Regions from separate parts of the Vreelandella sp. 2A-K22 genome, predicted to be linked through region 1. Evidence: riboswitches for the same ligand, from Rfam matches in the RefSeq annotation. Region 1 holds a riboswitch; each other region holds the start of a gene.

Region 1 (4,208 bases):
GGCTACGTGGCTTTTGTACCCAGCGAGCAAATCGGCATTGTGCTGCTGGCTAACCGCAACTACCCCAATCAGGCGCGCATCGAAGCTGCACATCATATTCTTACCAAACTGACTGAAGCGCCCTAAGCAAGCAGCCAGACAACCTGATGCCGCCTTCGTGAACTGCACCCCAATCGTTGGATATTCGTCCAATGGTTGGGGTGTTTTTTATGGCGATATAACGAAGATCAAACAACCGAAAGTTGCATTTTTTGCTGTCGATAAGGAGACTAGCACCCTCCCCCGTCACTTACCTTCACTGCGAAGAGCCCTTTCCCATGCGTCTAAACGCCGATTTTAGCCACTTTGCCTGTGTTACCCCGGAAGAGTATCAGTGGGTCGATTCCCCCAGCGCGGGGGTAGAGCGCATGATGTTTGACCGGATTGGTGATGAAGTTGCTCGCGCTACCAGCCTGGTGCGCTACGCCCCCAATACAAAGTTTGAGCGGCATACCCACGGCGGCGGCGAAGAGATTCTGGTATTGGAAGGCGTGTTCGCCGATGAGCATGGGCGCTACGCGGCGGGCAGCTACTTAAGAAACCCCATTGGCACCGGCCATACCCCGCAAATTGGCGAGGAAGGCGCGCTGATATTTGTCAAACTGCACCAGTTTGACCCCAACGACACGCTACAGTTGGCAGTGCCAGCGCATCGGCTGCCCTGGCAGCCTGATCGACGCCCGCGCATTGCCTATAAAATGCTGCACACCTACAAGCAGGAGCGCACCAGCCTGGAGCGCTGGTCGGCGGGCACCTCCATTACCTACCCCACGCTGCTGGGCGGGCTGGAGTTTTTGATTCTGGAAGGCACACTGAGCGATAGCGAACAGAGTTACACGGCAGGCACCTGGTGCCGCTACCCCAGCGGTTCTGCTCCGGCACTTACCGCCGGTGATGATGGCGTCATGATGTACCTCAAACGCGGCCATCTGCCAGCCGCTTAGCTTCGCGACATACCCAGGAACGGCAGCAGCGTAAGGGCGGCAATAAGCCCCACTGCTAGCAGTACTAACACGACCTGCACCGGGTGAGCGGCCAAACGACGCCACAGCGTCTCCGCGTCACCCCGCTCAACCGCCGCCTGATGCTCGCGTTGGGCGCGCTCAAGGCGCTCCGCCTGGTAGGCCTCTAACGCCGCGATGGCAGCGTCGTGCTGATGTGGATTGCGCAGCCAAATCGCGTCAACGCCCAGGCGGAAAAAGCCCGCCTGGGTTTCATAGGTATCAAAGCCATGGGCAGCGAGCAGGTCACGCACCTCCATGGCCTCTTCGTCGGTCACATGGCGCAGCCGGAACAGTAGTTCAGCCATTGGCGTGCCTCAAGAGTCGCTCTTCCCCACCATCAGGTCTGCCTGAATCACTTCGATCCAGTAGCCATCCGGGTCTTTAACGAAGATAACATCTTTCATCTTGCCCTGATCGGAGCGTTTGACGAAGGTGACGTCATGCTCGTCGAACCACGCCTGGGCCGCTGCCAAATCCGGTACGTTGAAGCAGATATGCCCAAAGCCCTGGGGTTCGGCATTGCCATCGTGATAGGCGAAATCTTCCTGGTCTTCAGTCCCCCAGTTGTGGGTCAGCTCCAGCAGCCCTTTCTGGCTAAACGTCCAGGCGGTACGCGCTTGTGCATCGTCCGGAACGCTGTCGCTGGGTTCCAGGTTGGCCAGGAAGTAGAGCGAGAACTGCATCTCTTCGAAATCCAACCGCCGCATCACCTGCATACCAAACACTTTTGAGTAGAACGCCAATGCCTGCTCAGGGTCTTTCACCCGCAGCATGGTGTGGTTTAAACGAAACCCTTGAGTTTGGGGCGGCGTAGCCACGACGCCAGGATGCTGCTCGCCTTGAAAACTCATTTTGCTCTCCTATCGCTGATGTTGATCATTGAATCCATTGAGCTTCACGTACCGCTTACCATGGGGGCTTTATGACCATAATAACAGCCCTTACAAGCACGTAGGCAGTGTCGTATCGAGGTGCCGATAAGCGCACTGGCAATACTAAACAAAAACCCTACACTTATTCTTCATAAGCTTTACAAAAAGCAGTTCCCGCAACATGAGTGATGCCCCACCTTTGAGGCGTCCACAGGAGTTTTCCATGAGTGCGATCGATATGACGCTGGGTGACCACCTGACGCTAAAACAGCTTTCCAATGCGCTTCACAACGGTTTTTCGCCGATTGTTGAAGTCGAGTCGATGGATGGAATCTACAAAGTGCGTTTTCACCATGCTAACGGCGTGTCTGAGCTGAGCGATAACAAGGGCCACGTCAGTACTTTTCTGGGCACGGGCGAAATCCGCGATACCCTGGGCCAACTGGGTTTGACCCACGGCGTGCTAACCTTCGCCGACCAGTGTGGTGACGAGATGATTGGGGTCGAGGGTAAAGCGATGACACCTGATGAAATGCTTACCTACGGTACGCGTATTTCGTTTCGTTAGATTGCTATCGTCCGCATCCGGGGCTTTACAGGGCTACTTCAGGCAAGGATAGTAATCCCTCGACAGGGGCGCCCTCCGTTACGGTTGGGCTGAGAAGCACCCTTTGAACCTGAACCGGATAACACCGGCGTAGGGAGTCGTGGTAACGCTTACCACCTCCCTGCCGGGAGGATGCTATGACCCTACGCCCGCTTGGCGATTACCTTGAGACGCTGCGCTCAGTGACACCGCTGGTTCACTGCATGACCAACTATGTGGCCATGAACAGCACTGCCAACCTGCTGTTAGCCACCGGCGCGTCGCCCGCCATGCTGCATGCGCCTGAAGAAGTGGCTGAATTCACGGCTATCTCCGCGGGGCTGTCGATTAATATCGGTACGATCTCTGCCCACTGGGCTGACGCTATGCTCACCGCCACAGCGACTGCCGATCAGCATGCCATTCCCTGGGTATTAGATCCCGTCGCCGTTGGCGCCACGCGCTATCGCCAAACGCTGTGCGCGAAGCTGCTGGCCGCTAAACCCAGCGTGATTCGTGGCAATGCGTCTGAAATTCTTGCCCTTAACGGTTTAGCTAGCCAAGGCCGCGGCGTGGACGCCACAGCCGCCACCGACCAAGCCGTGGACGCTGCAATAGCATTAGCGCAAAAACACGGCTGTATTGTCGCGATGACCGGTGAAAGCGACTGGGTGACGGACGGCACACAGCACTACCGCATTAACGGTGGCCATCCTTTGATGCCCCGTGTAACAACGCTTGGCTGTGGGCTGAGCGCGCTAGTGGCGGGATTTGTGGCTGCCAACCGCGACGCCCCACTGGGTGCAACGGCAGCCGCGCTGGCCTGCTTTGCGGTCACAGGAGAGCGTGCGGGCAGCCACGCCAACGGGCCTGGTAGCTTTCAAGTGGCACTGCTGGATGCGCTGTATCAACTCACCCCTGACGACCTCACTACTTATGCCCAACTGGAGGCAATCCATGCCGCTTGATCTATCGCTCTACTTGGTCACCGATGCCACGCTCTGCCAAGAGCATGGTTTGGAACAAACGGTTGAGGCAGCGGTAAAAGGCGGTGTCACCATCGTGCAGTTGCGTGACAAGCATGCCAGCGACGAACAGATGATTGCCCAAGCCAAACGGTTAAAAGCGCTTCTGGCGGGCACCGGTATCCCGCTGATCATTAACGACCGTTTGCAGGTGGCACTAGAAAGCCAGGCAGATGGCCTGCATGTCGGTCAGAGCGACGCAGCCGTTCAGCAAGCGCGCCGGGTACTAGGTGAGCAAGCGATTATCGGCCTGTCGATCAATACTATCGCCCAGCTGCAAGTCTCTCCGTTTGAGCTACTCGATTATGTCGGGATTGGTCCCGTGTTTGCCACCGAGAGCAAACAAGATCACGCCCAGCCCATCGGCTTTGGCGGTTTAGCGGCGCTGGTCAAGGCGTGCCCACTGCCCAGCGTGGCCATTGGTGGGCTGAAAGCGGATCATGCGATTAGCGTACAGCGCGCGGGAGCGAACGGTTTAGCGGTGATATCGGCCATTTGTGGCCAGCCCGACCCTTACCAGGCAGCGCGCGCTTTTCAGATTTTCCAAGCCGATTCGGCGTCATGAATCAGTTAGAGCATATCGTCGCTTTTGTGCGGGTAGCCGAGTTGAGTAGCTATACCCGCGCTGCTGAAGCGCTGGATATTTCCCGCACTCGCGTATCCCGCCAGGTCATGGCACTGG
Region 2 (4,208 bases), on a different contig from region 1:
CGCAGAAATATACATCACCCGCAGCGCGACATGTTCCGGCGAATGGGCCAGCAAGGCTTTACCGTGCTCGTTGAATAGCCGTTCTATGGAGAGCGCTTGGCCGGGGTGGAGGGTGACCAGAAATCGCTCCCCCACAAAGAAACAGACCTGTTGAGGCAGATAGTTTAGTTCGGCATCAAAGGAGGAGATGCCACGATAAATAATCAAGGTGTGATTATCAAACTCTTCAATTTTTGGCGGATGGCGCTCTTTGTGGGCATCTTGAATCGCCATGGGGTGAAACTCAAACGCCTCTAAAATCGCCCGCTCGCTTTGTTGGGACTCGCCCTGCATATCGATCCAGATATGGCTGCCAGGCGTCGCCTGCCAGACAGCCAACAGGCTTTCATCCCCCTCGTGGGTCTCACCTTCAGGGGTAGTCAGAAGAGTTCGAATCATGGATGTCCTTGCGAATAGCTAGCGTTAAGTAGGCTAACAGCACACTCACCAGCGTTGAGGCGATTAACGCCCCGACGAATGGCCCCAAGGTAGGGACACTGCCCGGAAAACTGGCGGCCACCATCCCGGCGACCAAGCTTCCTTGGCTTAACCACCCTGGGAGAATGGCACCCAGCAGCCCCGCGATGCCACCTACAATGGCGGCCAGTGGCGTCATTCGTTGCCACAGGCCCAACAGCACAGGTACCACAATGGCAGCACACAGCAGGTCGGCAATCAAAAACAGACGCAGTACTGACAACCCCTGCAAGGCAATTAATACCACCGGTACCATTACTACCACTGTCACCCAGCGGGCAGCCACCAGTGATACGCCCTGCTGCTCGCTGCGCGCGACCACCAACGAGGCAATACCATTTTGCAGCGTATCAACACTGGAGGCCACCAAGGTCACCGCTAATACCAAGGCGGGTAGCGTCAGCCAAACAGGAGCATCACTTAACAGGGCAAAAAATGGCATCGGCGGCTCGCCTAATGGCACACCACTCATCGCGGCCAATACACCCAGACCACCAATCACCATGACGACGACTACCGTCATTGCGCCACCTAACCATGCCCCGCGCCCCAGGCTTTGATCGTCTTGAGCGGCCCACACGCGCTGCCAATAGCCTTGATGGAAGAGATTGGCCGCGGTAACCGCGATCACTAGCGTTAACGCTACGCTGAGCGCACTGGTGATGGGAATGGCAGGAAGCGCAGCCTCGTTGGGAATAGTGGGAAGCCGCCATAGGGCCATGCCACCGACCACACACAGCAGTACCAGTAACAACCACGCCTGCCAACGGTCAGTGGCAAGGCTGGCCCGTAGACCACCTGCCGCAGTATAGATGAGCGTGGTAAGCGCCACGCCAATAATCACCAGTGCGGGGGGCACATCGGAAAGCAGCGCGGTAATGGCGCCAATAGCGGTTAGCTCGGCAGCTAAAAAGCACGCCATATAGGCGATTGATACCAGCGTTACCCAGCGCCTTACACCAGGGCCATAGCACGCTTCGGCAAACTCGGCGATGCTGCGCCCCTCGGGCAACGCCCGGCGAATCTTCGGCCCATACAGCCCCAAGACGATAAACGGCAGCGCAGAGCCTAATGCATAGCCTGCCAGGGCCAGCGGGCCAACAAAGGCGCCGATTTCAGGAGGAGCAAAGAGAATCCATGCGCCCATGCCGGAGGCAAGGAAGGAGAGCCCCAGGGTAGATGCCGTTTGCGAGTTACGGGCGGTGACATAGTCATCAAGTGGGCCATTCACCCAGCGAGCCCGGAGGCCTAAGTAAGCAAAGCAGCACAGCGCCGCACCAAGCACGGCTAACGTTAGGTAAAGCATGTCGCACTTCCTCCGCCGGTACGAACCGGATCAGGTTCCAGGGTCTGCGTAGCCGCATCTCAGCCCTTTTATGCAGGGCTCCCCTGGCGACAGTGAATGTAGGTGTTTTGCTAAGCGCTTTTTCTAAGTACGTTTTTGGGTACTTTTCGAAGCGCTGTCTCAAGAACTATTCTCAATCAAAATCATAGCTTAGTAAAGTTAAGGTGCGCTGGTCGCCTCTTAGCGAGGCACTCGCCCCATCAGGTAGAACTCCTCATTGGGTGGCGTACCTGCCAGGGTAACCAACCGATTCGACAAGCCAAAAAACGCCGCGATCGCGCCTATATCCCAGCAATCCTCTTGGCTAAAGCCTACTTCCAGCAGGCGGGCAAGCCATTCATCAGTCATTTCACCCACATCGATGGCACAGTGCATGGCGAAATCGAGCATCACCCGGTGGCGCTCGCTAATCGGCGCCACCCGATGGTTGATCGCCACTTGGTCAGCGAGTAGCGGGTCTTTACTGTAAATGCGCACCAGTGCCCCGTGAGCAACCACACAATATAGGCAGCGATTACGTGCGCTGGTAGCCACTACAATCATCTCTTTTTCGGCTTTGGTGAGGGTATCTGATTCGCGCTCCATCAACGCATCGTGATAGGCAAAAAAAGCACGAAATTCAGCAGGGCGATGGGCCAACATCAGAAAGACATTGGGCACAAAACCCGCTTTACCCTGAACGGTCAAAATGGTACTGCGAATATCGTCAGGCAGGTCATCCAATGTTTCAGGCACGTTAAAACGACTTAATGATGAAGACATGCTCACCTCTTTCTTGTTAAGTTTAGCCATCTCATAAAAACGGCTTAGCGGTTGTGTAACAAAAAGCTGAATTAAGAGGCTTTTATTCAGCCGCCCTACTCGCCATACTGAAGATTCGTTCTGTGACAAAAAAACATGCGCTACTCTTAATAAACAGTTCGTTCAAAGGGACACTGTCATGAGCCATAACGAAGCCAAGGAACATACCCCCGGTCGTCTAAACGAGCTGTTTACTGACCCTTACCGAGCATTTGAAAATGATACCGATGAGCGTCAGCTGCACATTCGTATAATGCTACATATGCTGCTTGCCCGCCCAATGACACGGGGTCAAATGACACTTCGCGTCATTCATGGCTGGGAAAATGGCGGCTGTGAGCCCGAAGACCTCCAGCATGTCGACTATACTCTTGATGGCGTTCCTGACTTTAAGCGCGCTGTACAAGATTTTGAACACGCTTCTAAGCACAACACACCGTTACCTGCCGACAACAGCGCCATTCTTGCCGCCCCGCTTGCCAATGCAATTGCAGACGCCGAAGCCGAAGGGCAAGACCTTACCAACGATATTCGCGAGACCCCTGCGCGCTGGCCAGCCTTTGAGGGTGGTTTGGCACTATATACGCTGTTTAAAATGTACCATCGGCTGATTTATGGCGAAGATGACACCTACCGCTGCACGCAGTGTGTAACTCCGCTGGGAATGCGCGAAATACATGAGTTTCACCTTGAAGAGGGTGAGTTTGCTCTGCTCGTCCCCCCCGCTGAACACTTTATGGGTAAGGAGTCGCTGTTAGTATTGCATGAAAGCCAGCTCGGCCCCATTGAACAGCTGCTTGAAGAGAGCCTTCCGCTGTTTGACAACTTTTAAGCCAGCCACCTGGCTTAATCTGCCAAGCGGTTAACCGACCTCGTTAGCAACTGGCCCCGCTTAAGCGGAGCCAGTTAGCGCCACTTTTTTAACCCAGCGAAATCGTGCTATTAATACCGCTGGAAACATTCTCGGGTTCAAACCAACGTGCCGTTACGGTTTTTGTTTGTGTCCAGAATGCAATCGCCTGCTTACCATTGGGCCCTAAATCGCCCAGCTTTGAAGCCCTTGACCCGGTGAAACTAAAGTAAGCGACCGGTACGGGGATTGGCACGTTAATACCAATTTGTCCAACATCGATATCGGTTTCAAACCGGCGCGCTACCCAGCCTGAGTTAGTAAAGATGGAGGTACCGTTGCCATTGGGATTGGCATTGATAAAGGCAATCGCCTCATCCAGGGTTTCAACACTGACCACACACAGCACGGGGCCAAAAATCTCTTCGCGATAAATGGTCATATCGGCGGTTACATCGGCAAACAGGGTCGGCCCCACGAAGTTACCGTTGGGGTAACCCTCTACCTGAACCTTGCGACCATCAACCATCAGTTTGGCGCCCTCTTTCTCCCCTGCATCGATTAAACGTAGTACACGATCACGGGCAGCAGGTGACACCAGCGGGCCCAAGTCCGCATCAAGCTGAGTGCCTGGGCCTACTTTCATTGCTCGCGCCGCATCTACTATATCGCTTAGCCACTCGCGTGCCTCGCCGA
Region 3 (4,208 bases), on a different contig from region 1:
ATCCAGCGCCTCAAGCGTGCGCAGGTGCGCGGCCCATTCGAGTTCAAGATCGCCGTCTTCATGAATAGTCTGGTCGTATTGGCGCGCCACGTGCCGCGCCACCTCTTCTGGCACCAGCCGTAAGGGCTGGCCAGTAGACTGCGCCGCCACCTGTAGCTCACAGGCACGCTCAAGATAAAACATATTGTTGAACATCTCTGCAGCCGACGCACCGGTCGTCAGCAGGCCATGGTTACGCAACACCAGCGCCGGGTTGTCGCCAAGGCTTGCCACTATTCGCTCACGCTCAGCCAGATCCAGGGCAATGCCTTCATAATCGTGGTAAGACACCCGTTCGTGAAACTGCAGCGCAATCTGGTTAAGCCGTGTTTCAAGGCCCGACTCCAGCGACGACACCGCCACGCCAGCGCGCGTGTGGGTATGCATCACCCAGGCCGCATGGTGGCTAGCAGTATGAATCGCGGAATGGATGGTGAAACCAGCCGGATTCACTTGTTCTGGGCTGTTATCAATCTTATGGCCATCAACGTCAATCTTCACCAGCGAAGAAGCCGTAATCTCCTCCCAACGCCAACCGTAAGGGTTGATCAGGAAACGTCCCTTCTCACCAGGCACCCGCGCGGTAATATGAGTGTAGATCAGATCCGTCATGCGATAGTGGGCGGCCAGACGATAGCAGGCTGCCAGCGCGATGCGGGTTTCTTGTTCGGCGTTGCTCGTCGTGGTGCGTTGAGACTTATCGAGACTCATCAGGTGTTCCTTTGCAGCAAAGTGATTGTCATGCAACGTGGTTAGCGTTTACGTCAGTAACCGCGCGCCCGATCAACGCCCATGGCAAGCGGCTGCCCATCGCGAAGGGCGCGGGCGGTGTCGACAACCTGCCCTGCGACCACCTCTGGCAACGAATCACTGGCAATGTGTGGTGTGATGCGCAGGCACTCATGCTGCCAGAAGGGATGATCCGCAGGCAGCGGCTCTGCACGGAACACATCCAGGCTCGCCCCACCCAAATGGCCGTGTTCGAGCGCTAGGAGAAGATCGTCCTCGACCAAGTGCTCACCCCGACCGATCTGCACCAACCAAGCGTCTTTGGCGAGCTTCGCGAACAGCGCCTTGTTAAGCACGTTTTCAGTGGTAGCCGTCAGTGGCAGCACATTGATCAGATAATCGGCGCCATCCGCTGCCGCCATGACAGCCCCGTCACCTGTCAGATAGGTCACGCCTTCAACCGGCGCTTGTGGCTCGCTGCGGCAGGCTACGTGTACAGAAAAGCCAAGCGCGGCCACCGCTTTCACCACGGCGCGCCCCATGGTGCCGTGTCCCAGCACCGCCACCTTTCTTGATGCTGGCGCGCGCATCGTCAATGGCGCCCAATGCGCCTTGGCAGCATTTTGCTCCAGGGTGGTGAACTCACGCTCACGATGGAGCACCTCATGCGCGGCAAAACCCGCCATCAAGTCGGCCTGATGTGGATCCCGCACCCGGGCGATATGTACTTCATCGCTCAGGCCAGGATGCGCCAGCAGGGCATCAACACCGGCACCGATAGACATCGCCAGCTCAAGATTAGGATAGCTCTCGAAAGCCTTGTCATTGGGCAACCAGCAGATCGCAAAACGCACATCTTCGGGGTTATCGATCTCATGGGGATGGCGCAGGACGACATCACTCGCTTCATCGCGCAAGGCGTTACCATAAATGGCATCAAGGTCGAGCGAATCACTGAGATAGACGCCTAAAATCGAGTTCGTGTTGGTCATGCAACTTCCTACGGTTCACATTCGAAATAGCAGTGGCTGTAAAACAGCCACTTGTTACTCAACTGTATAATAATTCACGTACCGATGCCATGAAACGCCATTACAGCACCTAAACTCTCATCGCTGTAATGATGCTAATAAATTGTTTCCCGATAACTTTCCATGTCATACACCCTTGCATCTCCCTCACCCGCCTCCTACACTCCACCAACGAACAGCTTGACGGGGTGCCGGTGAAATCCGGCTGAGATGGCGCAGGGCGTAGCAATTAATGCTGCCGAGCGCTGATCCCGCAGAACCTGATCCGGCTAATGCGCTGCTACTTACACAAGTTCGCAGCGAGGGTACCGGCGTAGGGATCAAGCGATGGCCACGGCTGCTCTCTCACGATCGCACGCCGCCCTTCTGCGCCACTCCCTCGATCTTTTTCGCCCGCCCTCCGGATCATTACCACCGGAGGAGTCATGGGCTACCGCTTTACTGATCTCACTACCGCTTGCCAGAAAGATTGGCGCGCCTATATTGAGCACGATTTTGTGCGCCAGCTAGGCACCGCCACGCTGCCCGGGGCGTCGTTTCGCCACTATTTAAAGCAGGACTACCTGTTTTTGATTCACTTCGCCCGCGCCTATGCGCTGGCTGCCTACAAAAGCCCCACCCTCGCCGATCTTCGCCAAGCCCATGAAGGCTTGAAAGCCATTGTGGATGTGGAGCTGGGCCTGCACGTGGGCTTTTGTCAGGAGTGGGGGATTTCCGAGCAAGAACTGGAGGAGCTTCCCGAAGCCAGAGCGACGCTTGCCTACACCCGCTATGTGTTAGATACCGGCAACCGCGGCGACCTGCTGGATTTGCACGTGGCGTTGGCCCCCTGCCTGGTGGGCTACGGCGAAATCGCCAACTGGCTAAACGCCCAGCCTTCCACCCTGCGCGGCGCACAAAACCCTTACGACGCCTGGATAGCCATGTACGAAGGCGAGGAGTTTCAGGCCGCCATGCAGGCGGAGCTTGAATGGCTGAATATCCGCCTTGCCGACATTACCCCCGCCCGCTTTGCCGAACTGAGCAAGATCTTCCGCGACGCCACCCGCCTGGAAATCGACTTCTGGCAGATGGGCCTAGAGCTGATAGACCAAGACCTCACCCACTAATTCAGCAAAACAACACAAGGAAACAACCGTAATGACTAAGACCGTAACAAGCAAAACCAGCCACTTTTTAGCCGAAACCGCCCAGGTCGATGCCGCCGCCATTGCGCCGCTGTCCGGCTCACGTAAGGTATATATCGAAGGTTCGCGCCCGGATATCCGTGTGCCGTTCCGGGAAATTTCACTGTCGCCGACCAAAACCACCGGCATTGATGAAGAGAACCCGCCACTGCTGGTGTACGACACTTCAGGCCCCTATAGCGATCCGGATGCTAACAATGACCTGCGCCGCGGTCTGCCGGAACTACGCCGAGCCTGGATTGAAGAGCGTGACGATACCGAATTTCTATCAGGCCCCACGTCTGATTACGGCAACCGCCGCGCCAACGACCCGACGCTTGCCCAGCTGCGCTTTGATCTAACCCGCACACCACGCCGAGCAAAACCGGGCAAGAACGTGACCCAGCTGCACTACGCCCGCCAGGGCATTATCACCCCGGAAATGGAGTTTATCGCCTTGCGCGAAAACCAGCGCCGTCAAGCGCTAGGTACCGCTGAAGTAGAGCGCATTCTGGGCCATCAGCACAAAGGCCAGAGCTTTGGCGCCAGCCTGCCGGAAGAAATCACCCCTGAGTTTGTGCGTGATGAAGTCGCCAGAGGGCGGGCGATTATTCCCAATAACATCAACCACCCAGAAAGCGAGCCGATGATTATTGGCCGTAATTTCCTGGTCAAAATTAACGGTAATCTGGGTAACTCAGCGGTGACTTCTTCTATCGAAGAGGAGGTGGATAAGATGACCTGGGGCATCCGCTGGGGCGCGGACACCATTATGGATCTCTCCACTGGGCAGAACATCCACGAAACCCGCGAGTGGATTTTGCGCAACTCTCCGGTGCCGATTGGCACAGTGCCTATCTATCAGGCGCTGGAAAAGGTCAAAGGCGTGGCCGAAGACCTCACCTGGGAAGTCTTCCGCGATACGCTGATCGAGCAGGCCGAACAGGGCGTGGACTACTTCACCATTCACGCGGGCGTACTGCTGCGCTATGTACCGCTCACCGCCAAGCGGGTCACCGGCATTGTCAGCCGCGGCGGCTCGATCATGGCCAAATGGTGTTTGTACCATCACCAGGAGAGCTTCTTGTACACCCACTTCGAGGAGATCTGCGAGATCTGCAAGCAGTACGATGTGGCGTTCTCCCTCGGTGATGGCCTGCGTCCTGGCTCAGTGGCCGATGCCAATGACGAAGCACAGATGGCGGAGCTAAAAACCTTGGGCGAGCTGACCCATATTGCCTGG

The links. A riboswitch is a leader RNA that binds a small molecule or an ion and turns the genes downstream of it on or off. The one in region 1 is predicted to bind thiamine pyrophosphate.
Region 2: linked by a shared signal. The riboswitch ahead of ACW17M_RS08215 (sodium:solute symporter family transporter) and the one ahead of thiM (hydroxyethylthiazole kinase) in region 1 are both predicted to bind thiamine pyrophosphate.
Region 3: linked by a shared signal. The riboswitch ahead of tenA (thiaminase II) and the one ahead of thiM (hydroxyethylthiazole kinase) in region 1 are both predicted to bind thiamine pyrophosphate.

The regions. Positions count from the first base shown of each region.
Region 1 covers NZ_JBSUGC010000016.1:148,869-153,076, reverse strand. Annotated here, with positions in the region: gene ampC (class C beta-lactamase) at 1-126, shown strand, start outside; gene ACW17M_RS20495 (cupin domain-containing protein) at 318-983, shown strand; gene ACW17M_RS20490 (DUF6164 family protein) at 980-1,348, opposite strand; gene gloA (lactoylglutathione lyase) at 1,358-1,894, opposite strand; gene ACW17M_RS20480 (hypothetical protein) at 2,139-2,483, shown strand; TPP riboswitch at 2,538-2,636, shown strand; gene thiM (hydroxyethylthiazole kinase) at 2,660-3,469, shown strand; gene thiE (thiamine phosphate synthase) at 3,459-4,091, shown strand; gene ACW17M_RS20465 (LysR family transcriptional regulator) at 4,088-4,208, shown strand, end outside.
Region 2 covers NZ_JBSUGC010000005.1:76,920-81,127, reverse strand. Annotated here, with positions in the region: gene corA (magnesium/cobalt transporter CorA) at 1-438, opposite strand, end outside; gene ACW17M_RS08215 (sodium:solute symporter family transporter) at 410-1,822, opposite strand; TPP riboswitch at 1,812-1,917, opposite strand; gene ACW17M_RS08210 (peroxidase-related enzyme) at 2,042-2,623, opposite strand; gene ACW17M_RS08205 (hypothetical protein) at 2,802-3,494, shown strand; gene ACW17M_RS08200 (CoA-acylating methylmalonate-semialdehyde dehydrogenase) at 3,583-4,208, opposite strand, start outside.
Region 3 covers NZ_JBSUGC010000006.1:245,611-249,818, forward strand. Annotated here, with positions in the region: gene ACW17M_RS10590 (class II aldolase/adducin family protein) at 1-750, opposite strand, end outside; gene ACW17M_RS10595 (NAD(P)-dependent oxidoreductase) at 804-1,760, opposite strand; TPP riboswitch at 1,974-2,136, shown strand; gene tenA (thiaminase II) at 2,225-2,908, shown strand; gene thiC (phosphomethylpyrimidine synthase ThiC) at 2,940-4,208, shown strand, end outside.